One region of the Mesorhizobium sp. B2-8-1 genome, then DNA from elsewhere that is predicted to be linked to it. Evidence: predicted binding sites of a transcription regulator. Region 1 holds the regulator's gene; each other region holds the start of a gene.
The links. The regulator HrcA, encoded in region 1, represses chaperone genes, less so after heat shock. The targets are predictions, from matches to a motif close to GTTAGCACTCNCNNNNNGNGAGTGCTAAC.

Region 1 (4,654 bases):
GCTTCATCAACGACGGCGTGCCGCCGCCGAGAAAGATGCTGGTCACCTCGCGTGGGCCGGTGCGCTGGCGCATCGTCGCCAGTTCCGCCTCGAAGGCGGCGGCAAAGCGCTCCTGGTCGACCGGCTGGTGGCGGACATGGCTGTTGAAGTCGCAATAGGGGCATTTGGCCGCGCAGAACGGCCAATGCACATAGACGCCGAAACCGGGGCTGCGGTCGAGCGGCATGGTGGCGCCGGGCCTGATCATGCCGAGCCTAACCGGGCCAGACCCAATCGGGCTTGGGCGAATTTCTGGAAGGCGCGGGCGCGGTGCGACAGCGCCGTGGCCTGGCCGGGTTTCCAGCCGTGTTTTTCCTCGGCGGTCATCTCGCCGAAGGTCTTTTCGAAGCCGTCGGGCAGGAACACCGGGTCGTAGCCGAATCCGAGCTCGCCGCGCGGCGGCCAGACCAGCGTGCCTTCGGCCTCGCCGCGGTAATATTCGGCCTCGCCGTCGGGAAAGGCGAGGCAGATGACGGCGACGAAGCGACCCTTGCGCTGCTCGGCCGAGGCGGCGCCGACTTCCTGCAGCGCCACTTCGGTGCGCTGCATGGCGATGCCGAAATCCCTGCTGCCATCAGGCGTTTCGGCCCAGTTGGCGGTGTAGACGCCGGGCGCGCCGTCAAGCGCGTCGACGCACAGGCCCGAATCGTCCGACAGCGCCGGCAGGCCCGTCGCCTTGGCCGCGGCGAAGGCCTTGATATAGGCGTTCTCCTCGAAGGTTGTGCCGGTCTCCTCGGGTTCGGGCAAGCCATAGTCCTTCGCCGATTTCGCCTCGAATCCGAATGGCGCCATCAGATCGGCGAATTCGCGCAGCTTGCCTTCATTGTGGCTGGCGACGACGATCTTTTTTCCGTCGAGAGAATGCATCAAAGTCCCCAGATTCTCGGCTCGGCGAATTCGATCGAATTGCCGGAGGGATCGCGGATATAAAGCGAGCGGCCGCCTTGCGGCCATTCGAATTCGCTTTCGACAGCGATGTTCTTCGCCTTCAGATGGGATTTCCAGCGGCTGATTTCATCGGCGGTCGCCGCAAAGCAGAGATGGCCTTCGCCCGATGTGCCGTGTGGCGGCACTTTCAGCCTCGCGTCGGGCGCAGGCGGGATCCTGGTCGCCTCGGCGTTGAAGACCAGCAGCACGCCGGCTCCGCAACGGAAGAACAGATGGCGGCCCTCGACCTTGCCGAGAGGAGTGAGGCCGAGGATGTCGGTGTAGAAGGCTTCGGCAGCGGCGAGGTCGGTGACGTAAAGAGCGGATTCAAGAATTGCAGAGGGGATCACGAGGCACCCCCCTCTGGCCTGCCGGCCATCTCCCCCGCAAGGGGGGAGATTGGCGGCGTTGCCGAAAGCGCTCGTCCTGCAATGCCGGAGATTGGCGAAGGCAGAGGTGACAACCGATCTCCCCCCTTGCGGGGGAGATGGCCGGCAGGCCAGAGGGGGGCGCCTGGGCTCGACATTGAAAGCCTAAACCACCGCCATCTGCTGCAAACTCACCAGCCTCTGGATGCCTTTCTTGGCCAGGCCCATCAGCTCGGCGAACTGCCCTTCCGAAAAGGGCTCGCCCTCGGCCGTGCCTTGGATCTCGACGATGCCGCCCTTGCCGGTCATGACGAAATTGGCGTCGGTGCCGGCCGATGAATCCTCGATATAGTCGAGGTCGATGACCGGCTGGCCGTCATGGATGCCGCAGGAAATCGCCGCGACATGGTCTTTCAGCACCTTGGCGACGCTCACCATCTGCCGGGCCTCCATCCAGCGCAAGCAATCGTAGAGCGCCACCCAGCCGCCCGTGATGGAGGCGGTGCGGGTGCCGCCATCGGCCTGGATGACGTCGCAGTCGACGGTGATCTGCTGCTCGCCCAGCGCCTGCAGGTCGACCACCGCGCGCAGCGAGCGGCCGATCAGCCGCTGGATCTCCAGCGTGCGCCCGCCCTGCTTGCCGGCGGAGGCCTCGCGGCGCATGCGCTCGCCTGTCGAGCGCGGCAGCATGCCATATTCGGCCGTCACCCAGCCTTTCCCGGAATTGCGCATCCAGCCCGGCACCTTTTCTTCCAGGCTTGCCGTGCACAAGACATGCGTGTCGCCGAACTTCACCAGGCACGAGCCTTCGGCATGTTTGGAGATGCCGCGCTCGAAGGAGATGGCGCGCATTTCGTCGAACTGGCGTTTGGAGGGGCGCATTCGGCCTGCTTTCTTGTCAGCTTTTTTGAATCTTGGCCGGCTTTTAGACGCATGCGGGGCACGGCGTAAAGGAAAATGGACCGGCGGCCGCAAACGCGGCGACACCGGGGTGATCGCGCAACACGACACCGGGTTGCGCGCAGCGCCGCGAAGTCTATAACCTTGAACCGGAGGTTATGGCCGCAATGACCAAGGCAGTCGATCCCGCTTCGCAGTCGCTCGCTCTTCACACGCCGGCACTTCAGGCGCCCGCACTTCAGGCGCTCGACATGCGTTCGCGCGACATCTTCCGGCGCATCGTCGATTCCTATCTGAGGGACGGCGAGCCCGTGGGATCGCGCAGCCTGTCGCGCATCCTGCCGTCCTCGCTGTCGCCCGCCACCATCCGCAACGTGATGAGCGACCTCGAACATCTCGGCCTGATCTACGCGCCGCACATCTCGGCCGGCCGTCTGCCGACGCAGGCCGGCCTGCGCTTCTTCGTCGACGCCTTTATGGAACTGGGCGACCTCTCCGACGAGGAGCGGCGCAGCATCGAGGCGCAGGTGCGAGCCTCCGGCTCGGGCGCTACCCTGGAACACATGCTGACCGAGGCCAGCCAGATGCTGTCGGGCATGTCGCGCGGCGCCGGCCTGGTGCTGGCCGCCAAGAACGAGGTGGCCCTTAAGCACATCGAGTTCATCCAGCTCGAACCGACCAAGGCGCTGACCGTGATGGTGTCGCAGAACGGCGACGTCGAGAACCGGGTCATCGATCTGCCGGCCGGCATCACCGTCTCGCAATTGCACGAGGCCTCGAATTTCCTCAACGCCCATATTCGCGGCCGTACGCTGGCCGAGGCGCGGGCGGAGGTCGAGCGTATCAAGGAAGAGACAAGGGCAGCGCTCGACACGCTGTCGCAGGACCTGGTGGAGAAAGGGCTGGCGGTGTGGGCCGGCGCGGAAAGCGGCCTGCCGGCGCGCCTGATCGTGCGCGGCCGCGCCAATCTGCTCGAAAACGTCACCGCCCAGGCCGACATCGAACTCCTGCGCCACCTGTTCGAGGACATGGAGACGCAGGACGGGCTGATCCAGCTGCTCGACCTCGCCGAGGCGGGACCGGGCGTGCGCATCTTCATCGGCTCGGAAAACAAGCTTTTCTCGCTCTCCGGCTCGTCGCTGGTCGTGGCGCCTTACCGCGACAAGGACGCCCGCGTCGTCGGCGCGCTCGGAGTCATCGGCCCGACCCGGCTCAACTATGCCCGCATTGTCCCGATGGTCGACTATACGGCGCAGCTGATATCGCGCATGCTGCGCTGAGAGCTGGGATCGATCCAGCCGGCCGAGGAGAGAAAAGATGGCGCTGGAATCGTTCAAGGCCCAGATCAGCCTGCTGCTGGAGGAGATGGTCAACCAGCCTGAGGATGTGCGCGAAGTGCAGGAGCAATTGCGCGAGAAGCTGCGCGAAATCCGCGCCATGGGCATGCCGCTGCCGGCCGACCTCGTCGAACTGGAAAAGAACCTCGACGCCGATCTCGACGCGGATACCTGACCCGAATTCCTTCAACTCCCCGTGTCGTCCGGAACGACTGCCGAGCCCGCCCGTTCCCTTGGTGCATGTGACCTCGGTCTTGGGACAACGACATGCATGAAGAAGCGAGAAGCTGGAGACTGGGATGATCCGACTTGCCGGCGCGGTGGCGCTCCCTGCTGCCTTGCTCTTCGCCGCGACGGCATTGGCCCAGCAGGCAGAGCCGGTGCTGAAGGGCGCGGCCGCATTCGGTGACTGGCGTGCCGACGAGCCGGGCGTGCGCCGGCTGATCAGGCCGCAAGACCAGCCCCGGCCCTATGTCACCAGATCCGCTTCGAACAGCGCCGGTCCGGTGCAAAGGCCTCGAGGCGCCGAGCCGCGGCTGCCGGCGGGTTTTTCGGCGGAACTGATCGCGTCGGGCATCGATAATCCGCGCGTCGTGCGTGTCGCGCCCAATGGCGACCTGTTCGTCGCCGACAGCGAGGCCAACCAGATCCGCGTCTACCGTCTCGGCGAGGGCAGCGCGAAACCTGTCAGGGACGGCATCTTCGCCCGCAATCTCAACCGGCCCTACGGCATCGCCTTCTATCCGCCAGGGGACAGCCCGCAGTGGATCTATGTCGCCAACAGCGACAGCATCGTGCGCTTTCCCTACCGCGATGGCGACCTGAAGGCCTCCGGCGAGCCGGAAACCGTCGTCCGCGATATTCCGGCCACTCATCACTGGACCCGCGACGTCGCGTTCTCGCCGGACGGCAAGACGCTGTATCTCTCGGTCGGCTCCGGTTCGAACGCCGCCCAGGACATGGCAAAAAAACCGCGGGGCGGGCTCGACGCCTGGGCCAGGTCGAAGCCGCTCGGCGCCACCTGGGGCGCGGAGGAAGGCCGCGCCGACGTCAGGGCTTTCGACCCGGACGGTAGGAATGGGC
Region 2 (4,654 bases), on a different contig from region 1:
GGCATCGACGATGCGCGGCATGAAGTTCGAGCCGTCGGCGCGCACCCAGATGTTGGCGGTCTCGGCGGCGGCAAATTGCAGCCCGCAGCCGAATACGGCGGCCGTCAAGGCCAGCCTGGCAATCAAAGTCCTCATATTCTCCTCCTCCACGTTTTGGCCGCGACGCGCGGCTTGCCGCCGATTGCGGCGTTTGGTTCTTCAGCCGTCCGGCAGGCGGCCGCAGGACTGACGCACCACCAGCCGGCACGGCAGTTTCCGGATGCCTGGCGCGGCGGGCTTGCCGCCGACCAGGGAAAGCAAGGTCAGCCCCGCTTCGCGGCCGAGCGCAGCTAGGTTCATGTCGACCGAGGTCAGCGGCGGGCGCGTCGCTTCGGCCACGATCTCCCAATTGTCGAAACCGATGACGCCGACATCGCCGGGCACGTCGAGACCGCGTTCGCGCAAGGCATCGATGACGCCGCGCGCGATCTGGTCGTTGCCGCAGAAGACGGCGTCCGGTCTTTCGCTTGCGTCCTCGGCCGCGCTGTCGAACAGCCTCGCCACGGCTTCGTGTCCCCAGGCCTCCGACCACGAGCCGAGCAGCGGCTCGGTGACCGACAGGCCGTTCTCGGTCAGAACATCGCGATAGGCCTGGGCCCTGGCGTGCACCACGGCAAAGCTCGCCGGTCCCGAGACATGGGCGATGCGCCTGCGGCCGAGCCGACAGAAATGCTCCACTGCCAGCCGCGCGCCGCCAGCGTCGTCGGAGACGAAGGCGACGGCGTCGGGATCGGGCTGGGTGAAGGCATAGATCACCGGAATGCGCAGATTGGACAGATCGACCGGCAGAAGACGGTCGATGCGCTTGCCGGTGGCGATGATGCCGTCGACGCGCTTGTCGAGCATGGCCTCGACATGGAGCTGGCCGAGACGCGGATCCTCCTCGACATTGCACAGGAACACCGAAACGCCGGCGTCGACCAGCGCGTCGGAAATGCCCGACATCAGCGGCAGCGAGAAGCGGCCATAGGTATCGTTGGTGAGCAGGCCGACGGTGAAGGAGCGTCGCCGCAGCAGGCTCTGTGCCAGGCTGTTGGGCCGGAAGCCGAGGCGCTGCGCGGTCTCGCGGATGCGCTCGCGGGTCTCGGCGGTCATGCGGCCCTGGTCGTTGAGCGCCTTCGAGGCGGTGGCGACGCTGACGCCAGCCTCGGCCGCCACGTCACGCAAGGTGACGGGCTTGGGAAAGGCTGGCTGATCGTCCAATGCCATTGCGGCGAAAATCCCGATTGGGAAAAGGTTTTCTCTTACAGGCCGGAATGACCCGGCCAATGGCCGAGCCCGCTCGGAAATGTTTGGAAAAACCTTTTCTCAACCCAAACTAGGCCAGATCCAGAGGCTGTTCAAGAGGAAAAGTGGCTGGTCCTCCGGTGGTGCGAAGTGGCCGCCGGAGGGCGGGCTCACGGGCTCGGCGCCCGGCGAGTTCATCAGGCGAATTCCTGATCGGCAGCCGTCAGTGCTGCCCACGGCGCGAGCCGGCCAAAGCAGCAATCGGCGACATGTCTACAAACGACTCTTCGGTCTTAACGCTTGCGCAAATATTATCGGTTAGTTCGCTAGTCATGGCCTCGTGGCGGAGCGGCTACGCTGGAGACGGCAAATCTCTGAAGCCTCGGTTCGATCCCGAGGCGAGGCCTCCAAAAATCATATGACGTAGAGCCTGCGTCGGACCATCAAGGGCGATGGGTCTTGCCAGCTTGCATTTGCGGCCTGGGCCGGACAGGTCCTCGTCTTCGTTGTGACGCTGACGCGCCGGCAAGAAGACTGCTACCCAGCCGACTTGCGCGCTTTCAGCATCTGACGATCGGGGTCACGTGGCATGCGGCCGGCGTTAAAGCAGCCTATTTGCATTTGGCATGCAGGGCACTCGCCAAAAGAGTGCTATGGAAGGGCGAGAGCTTGCCCGCTCCGACTTTCCCCGACATTCGAGGCCATTTTCGTGCGTGAACCGTCGCTGTTGCCCGTCTTTGGAAAACTTGGCGCCAAGGGACCCCGTGTCGTCGCGGTGGAACCGGTCCCGTCGGCAGGTATCGCCCCACGGCTGCGGGAGGCCCTGGCCGCCCATGGCGGCATGGTGCTGAAGCTGTCGGTCGTCGCCTGGACGATATCGGTCCTGGGCATGGTCTTCTTCATGTTGCAGGGCTGAGGCAAATGGCCAACCGCTACGCACTGCGCATGGACTTGCCCCAAAGCTGGGCCATCATCGACGTCTTCACCGGCCAGCCCGTCGTCGTCAGGCAAAGGGCGATGGTCGGCATGAGCCCGCGCGACGCCAACGCCATGGTCGATCAGATGAATGTCCGGGACGTCAAGCGCCGGGAGAAGGCGGAGCGTAAATCCTGATCCAGCGCCGTTCGCCTGTCGTCTCAGCGGAAGTCGTCGGCCGTCAGCACATACATGCTCTTGCGCGTGCGGTCATAGGCCTTTGACGCTACGTCCCGGATGACACTGCTCTCGGTGTCGAAGGTGGCGAGATAGCCGGCTTCATTGGCTGCCGTCGCCGGCTGCATCCTGGTCATGGCATCGGCGGCGACCGAGAAGGAAATCTGGAACATGCCGTCATAGCCGACGAACCGGATGCGCTTGCCGGCTTCGTCGTAGCTGCGGCTGCGGTTGGGGAAGGTCAGGCTCATGATTTTGCCTCCGTCGTTTTCTTCACCGCGCGTTTCTTCTTCGGCGTCGGGTTCAGGGCCTCGGCCACGCGGTCGGCTTCTTCCTTGGCCAGCCGCAATTGCCTCAGCCTTGCCGTCTTGATCTCCCTGGCCCTCGCTTCGGACATATATTCGGCGGTTGCCTTGTTGCGCTCCGCCGTCTTCTTCTGCTTGTCGACAAAGCGCGCTTCAGCTTTTTCCATGATCGTCTGGTTGCCGTCGGCCATCGAGGAAATCTCCCTTGCGTCTGAAATCGTGAAAATGAACTTGTCCGATAAATAGGCACTCTGCCGGGAAAATTCAAATTTTTGAAATATTTGGTCGTTTTCCGACCCGATGAAACCGGGCGCCGAAATAATACTATGGTTATTCAATATCCGCTCGGAATAAATTTTGGCACTCCTATCTATCGAGTGCCAAAGAGCCTATAGAAGGGGGCGGCCGCCTATGCCGGCCCCAGAAAGAAGTTCTCATGAAATTTCGGCCACTCCACGACCGCGTCGTCATCCGGCGCGCCGAAGGCGATATCAAATCCAAGGGCGGCATCATCATTCCCGACAATGCCAAGGAAAAGCCGCAGGAAGGCGAAGTGATCGCGGTTGGTCCCGGCGCCCGCGACGAAAACGGCGCACTTGTTCCGCTCGACGTCAAGGCCGGCGACTTGATCCTGTTCGGCAAATGGTCGGGCACGGAGGTCAAGATCGACGGCGAGGATCTTCTGATCATGAAGGAAGCCGACATCATGGGCGTTATCGAAAAGAGCATCGAAGCCAAGAAGGCCGCCTGACTGAAGCGCCGCGCCTCTGCGCGGTGACGGCTCCACTCCAAATGCGAACTGGATAAAATCATGTCTGCCAAGGAAATCAAATTCTCCACCGATGCGCGCGACCGTATGCTGCGCGGCGTCGAGATCCTCACCAATGCGGTCAAGGTCACGCTCGGCCCCAAGGGCCGCAACGTCATCATCGACAAGGCCTATGGGGCGCCGCGCATCACCAAGGACGGCGTCACCGTCGCCAAGGAAATCGAGCTTGCCGACAAGTTCGAGAACATGGGCGCGCAGATGGTGCGCGAAGTGGCCTCGAAGACCAACGACCTCGCCGGCGACGGCACCACCACTGCCACGGTGCTGGCCGCCTCGATCCTGCGCGAAGGCGCCAAGCTGGTTGCCGCCGGCATGAACCCGATGGACCTCAAGCGCGGCATCGACCAGGCCGTCGCGGCCGTCGTCGTGGAAATCAAGGCGAAGGCCAAGAAGGTCAAATCGTCGGCCGAGATCGCGCAGGTCGGCACAATCGCCGCCAATGGCGATGCCAGCGTCGGCGAGATGATCGCCAAGGCGATGGACAAGGTCGGAAATGACGGCGTCATCACCGTCGAGGAAGCCAAGACCGCGAACACCGAACTCGACGTCGTCGAAGGCATGCAGTTCGACCGCGGCTATCTCTCGCCCTATTTCGTCACCAATGCCGACAAGATGCGCGCGGAGCTGGAAGAGCCCTATATTCTAATCCACGAGAAGAAGCTCGGCAATCTGCAGGCAATGCTGCCGATCCTCGAAGCGGTGGTGCAGAGCGGCAGGCCGCTGCTGATCATCTCCGAGGACGTCGAAGGCGAGGCTCTGGCGACGCTGGTCGTCAACAAGCTGCGCGGCGGCCTCAAGGTCGCGGCCGTCAAGGCGCCGGGCTTCGGCGACCGCCGCAAGGCGATGCTGGAAGACATCGCGGTGCTCACATCCGGCCAGATGATCTCCGAGGATCTCGGCATCAAGCTGGAGAACGTCACCATCGAGATGCTCGGCCGCGCCAAGCGCGTGCTGATCGAAAAGGACACCACCACGATCATCGACGGCGCCGGCACCAAGGCGACCATTCAGGCGCGTGTCGCCCAGATCAAGGGCCAGATCGAGGAAACCACCTCCGACTATGACAAGGAGAAGCTGCAGGAGCGGCTGGCCAAGCTCTCCG
Region 3 (4,654 bases), on a different contig from region 1:
GGCCACGCTGGCAAACGCGCTTGCCGCGGCGAATTCCGGCACGGGCCGGAAATCCTTGCCATTGATGAGCAGCGACGCCGCCACCGGCCCGATCGCCAAGCCGAAGAGCTGTGCGGCCGGCACCAGCAGCACGGCGGTACGCGTCTCGTCGGCCGTGATCGCCAGCCGGATCTGATAGGGTACGATGAACAACAGGATGAAGCCCATGACCAAGGCGGCGATCCAGAATGTCGTCAGGCCAGGTGCGCTGGCAAGAACAAGGGAGGAGACCAGCGCGACGGCACCGATGGCCGTAATGGCAATGCGGTAATCGATGCGCGCCTCGAACACGGTCGCCGTCATCGCGCCCAGGACCTGCGTCGCCAGGCTGGCCGAGACGATCAGACCGACGGTCCAGCTATCAATCCCATATTGCGCACCGAGCGGTTCCAGGAAGGCCCAGATCGCGCCGAAGAACATGAAGTAGCAGAAGACCGACAATAGCGCGGTGATCGACGGAACCGTCAGCACATTGGCCAGGTTCTCCCCTTTCGGCAGGTCGGCGTAGTCACCGGGTACGGTGAAAGCGGCCGCCAGCGAGACGACGCAGACGACGGCAAGCACGATGAAGCCGCCGGACGACCCCGCCTCGGGAATGACATAGAGTGCCAAAAGCAGAGCGAGCGCACATTGCGCCAGGGTCTGCAGCGTCACGAAATAGCCGCCGATGCGCTCCGCCCGGCGCGAACGGGCGATCAGTTCAGTGGCGATCACGACCAGGCCGCCCTCAGCCAGCCCGGCGATGGCGCGGGCGGCGATCAGCGCATTGGCGCTTGCGGCATGGGCGGTCCATACATTCGCCAGGGCCAGCAGGATCAAAAGGACGGCGCTTTTCCAGCGCATGTTGCGCGCGGAAAGCAGCATCGCCACCACGGCTGAACCGATGGCGATTGCGATCATCTCCGCCGTGGCGACCAGCGCCAGTTCATCGCCGCTGACATGGCCCTCGGTGTAGAGCGCGCCAAGCAGCACGGGCTGAAGCCCGAGGATCAGCAGCCCGACCGAGCCGATCCATAATGCGGAGCCGAGCTCGACGCCGGTCGGGTTGCCGACCAGCCAATCGCCATTTTCCGCTTGTACGGCTTGCGTCGCAGTCACGAGGCGCCTCCCAACGTCCTTGCAGTGCGATAAAAAAGCTGACAACTTGTCAGCATTACGAAACTGATACTTGATCATGTTTCTTGTCAACCGGGAATTTTGAAGCTCTCGCGAGAGATTGGGCGCATGGCAGAAGCAAGCCGGATGGCGACGGCGCCGAGGCGCAGGCCCAAGCAGGAGCGGAGCCGCGAACGCATCGACGCGATCCTTTCGACGACCATGCGGCTGATCGGCGAAAAAGGCATCGACGCGGTGACGATGAAGGAAGTGGGCGCACTGGCGGGCGGACCGATCGCCACCGTCTACCATTATTTCCCCAACAAATCGGCGATCCTGGCGATGCTCTATGAGCGCTTCTCGGAGGAAAGCCGCGCACGCTTCGGCGAGATCATCGCCGAAATAAGTGGGCTTGAGGACGTGACGGCTGCCGCGGACCGCATGATCGAGGACTATTACCGGCGCGTGGCCGACGACCCGGCCATCCAGGATCTGCAGAACGCGATACAGGCTGACAAGGCGCTGCAGAACCTCGACATTGCTGAGACAAGGCACCAGGCCAAGATGTTCTGCGACCACGTCGCTCCGATGCTGCGGCCCGACCGGCGCGAAGACTTCGCGCGCGTGGTGTTCCTGATCTTCCAGCTTGCCGGCGGCGTCGTGCGGCTAGCGCTGACGCAGGACGAGAAGGAAGGCCGGCGCACGATCGACGACTACAGGTCCATCATCCACACGCAGCTGAGACTGTTTCTATAGTTTTCGGCGGCGGCTTTCGCGCCCCTCTCTCCCGTGACATCAACACCTCTTGCGTATCGAAGTGTCGGGCGGCAGGATCTCTGACCGGTAGCGGCGGAGCACCCCTCCGCGCCTTGTTTCGCCGTCGATTGCGGGAGGAACCGGCGCATTTCGCATGAAAGGCCAGCGGCAACTGGCACGTTCTGCGAGCGGGCTTTCGCGGAAAACAAAATTTCGCGCCGCTGCCCGCTCGCGCGCGCCTTGACTCTCGCCAGCCAGCAGCCTATTTCACCGCCACGTTAGCACTCGCCCTGGGTGAGTGCTAACCACAGGTCCGGTACCGCCGGGCTTTGTAGATTGTCCGGCTTCGCCGGACGGAGGAACTGTTTCTCACCGTTCTCATCGAGGAAGAAAACATGGCAAAGTCGAAGTTCCGCCCGCTTCATGACCGCGTGGTCGTACGCCGGGTCGAATCCGAATCCAAGACCGCCGGCGGGATCATCATCCCCGACACGGCGAAGGAAAAGCCGCAGGAAGGCGAGATCATCGCCGTCGGCTCCGGCGCCCGCGACGAAGCTGGCAAGCTCGTGCCCCTGGACGTCAAGGCTGGCGACCGCATCCTGTTCGGCAAGTGGTCGGGCACCGAAGTCAAGCTCAATGGCGAAGACCTTCTGATCATGAAGGAATCCGACATTATGGGCATCATCGGCTGAATATCGGCCTTCCCATCAACTGAATCTTAAATCTTCGGGCTCGATCCGAGCCCCTGCCAGGAGTTGAACATGGCTGCCAAAGACGTAAAATTCTCCCGCGACGCCCGTGAGCGCATGCTGCGCGGCGTCAACATCCTCGCCGACGCGGTGAAGGTCACGCTCGGCCCCAAGGGCCGCAACGTCGTCATCGACAAGTCGTTCGGCGCACCGCGCATCACCAAGGACGGCGTCACCGTCGCCAAGGAAATCGAACTTGAGGACAAGTTCGAGAACATGGGCGCGCAGATGGTCCGCGAAGTCGCTTCGAAGACCAACGACATCGCCGGCGACGGCACCACGACCGCGACCGTTCTGGCGCAGTCGATCGTCCAGGAAGGCCACAAGGCGGTTGCCGCCGGCATGAACCCGATGGACCTGAAGCGCGGCATCGACCTGGCCGTGACCGAAGTGGTCGCAGCTCTCGGCAAGGCCGCCAAGAAGATCAAGACCTCCGAGGAAGTCGCCCAGGTCGGCACCATCTCGGCCAATGGCGACGAGTCGGTCGGCAAGATGATCGCGGAAGCGATGCAGAAGGTCGGCAACGAAGGCGTCATCACCGTCGAGGAAGCCAAGACCGCCGAGACCGAGTTGGAAGTCGTCGAAGGCATGCAGTTCGACCGCGGCTATCTCTCGCCCTACTTCGTCACCAACCCCGATAAGATGGTTGCCGATCTCGAGGACGCCTACATCCTGCTCCACGAGAAGAAGCTCTCCAATCTGCAGGCCATGCTGCCGGTCCTGGAAGCGGTCGTGCAGACCTCCAAGCCGCTGCTCATCATCTCGGAAGACGTCGAAGGCGAGGCCTTGGCCACGCTGGTCGTCAACAAGCTGCGCGGTGGCCTGAAGATCGCTGCCGTCAAGGCTCCGGGCTTCGGTGATCGCCGCAAGGCCATGCTGGAAGACATCGCCATCCTCACCGGTGGCCAGGTCATCTCCGAAGACCTCGGCATCAAGCTCGAGAATGTCGGCCTCAACATGCTCGGCCGCGCCAAGAAGGTGTCGATCTCGAAGGAGAACACCACCATCGTCGACGGCGCCGGCAAGAAGGCCGAGATCCAGGGCCGCGTTGCCCAGATCAAGCAGCAGATCGAGGAGACCACCTCGGACTACGACAAGGAGAAGCTCCAGGAGCGTCTGGCCAAGCTCGCCGGCGGTGTTGCCGTTATCCGCGTCGGCGGTGCGACCGAAGTGGAAGTGAAGGAAAAGAAGGACCGCGTCGATGACGCCCTCAACGCGACCCGCGCGGCCGTAGAAGAAGGTATCGTTGCCGGCGGTGGCGTGGCCCTGCTGCGCGCTTCGGGCAACCTCAAGGCCACCGGCGTCAACTCCGACCAAGCCGCCGGCATCAACATCGTTCGCCGCGCACTGCAGGCCCCGGCCCGTCAGATCGCTGCCAACGCCGGTGCGGAAGCATCGATCGTTGCTGGCAAGATCCTCGAGAACAAGGGCGCGACCTTCGGCTACAACGCCCAGACCGGCGAATATGGCGACATGATCGCCATGGGTATCGTCGATCCGGTCAAGGTCGTGCGTACGGCTCTCCAGGACGCGGCCTCGGTCGCCGGCCTGCTGGTCACCACCGAAGCCATGATCGCGGAGGCTCCGAAGAAGGAGTCGGCTGGCGGCGGCATGCCTGGCGGCATGGGCGGCGGCGGCATGGGCGGTATGGGCGGCATGGACTTCTAATCCAGCCATCTGCTTTATGCATGCGGAAAGGGCGGCAGCGATGCCGCCCTTTTCTTTGCACATTCAGGCTTTGCTTCAGCGTAGTCGGTTGGAACCAGCGTCAGACAGCAGTGCTCTCCGCTTGCCGCGTCGCCTTGCCGGCGAGGACTGCCTGCTCGATCAGGGTAGCCACCTCATCGGCCACGACGTTGATCGATGAGCGATCGCGGGTGGCGCGGGCAATCACCATCAGGCCTTCCAGCGAGGACTCGACCAACAGCGCCAGCGCCCGTGCGCGGCGCTCGACCACCCCTGCCCTGACAAACGCCTGGCGCAGCAGGCCGATCCACTGCTCGAAAGCGGAGCGG

Region 2: FJ428_RS05795 (co-chaperone GroES) is a predicted target of HrcA. The motif match lies at 3,080-3,108, and genes of this name have one in related genera.
Region 3: groES (co-chaperone GroES) is a predicted target of HrcA. The motif match lies at 2,168-2,196, and genes of this name have one in related genera.

The regions. Positions count from the first base shown of each region.
Region 1 is NZ_VFTX01000003.1:387,389-392,042, reverse strand. It holds gene hemW (radical SAM family heme chaperone HemW) at 1-247, opposite strand, end outside; gene rdgB (RdgB/HAM1 family non-canonical purine NTP pyrophosphatase) at 244-906, opposite strand; gene FJ428_RS10275 (VOC family protein) at 906-1,316, opposite strand; gene rph (ribonuclease PH) at 1,500-2,216, opposite strand; gene hrcA (heat-inducible transcriptional repressor HrcA) at 2,402-3,514, shown strand; gene FJ428_RS10255 (hypothetical protein) at 3,552-3,746, shown strand; gene FJ428_RS10250 (sorbosone dehydrogenase family protein) at 3,871-4,654, shown strand, end outside.
Region 2 is NZ_VFTX01000002.1:304,358-309,011, reverse strand. It holds gene FJ428_RS05825 (sugar ABC transporter substrate-binding protein) at 1-135, opposite strand, end outside; gene FJ428_RS05820 (LacI family DNA-binding transcriptional regulator) at 199-1,248, opposite strand; gene FJ428_RS05815 (hypothetical protein) at 1,976-2,182, shown strand; gene FJ428_RS05810 (hypothetical protein) at 2,188-2,379, shown strand; gene FJ428_RS05805 (DUF1488 domain-containing protein) at 2,403-2,669, opposite strand; gene FJ428_RS05800 (hypothetical protein) at 2,666-2,914, opposite strand; gene FJ428_RS05795 (co-chaperone GroES) at 3,160-3,474, shown strand; gene groL (chaperonin GroEL) at 3,535-4,654, shown strand, end outside.
Region 3 is NZ_VFTX01000012.1:30,924-35,577, reverse strand. It holds gene FJ428_RS25915 (MFS transporter) at 1-1,137, opposite strand, end outside; gene FJ428_RS25910 (TetR/AcrR family transcriptional regulator) at 1,264-1,890, shown strand; gene groES (co-chaperone GroES) at 2,286-2,582, shown strand; gene groL (chaperonin GroEL) at 2,652-4,307, shown strand; gene FJ428_RS25895 (TetR/AcrR family transcriptional regulator) at 4,408-4,654, opposite strand, start outside.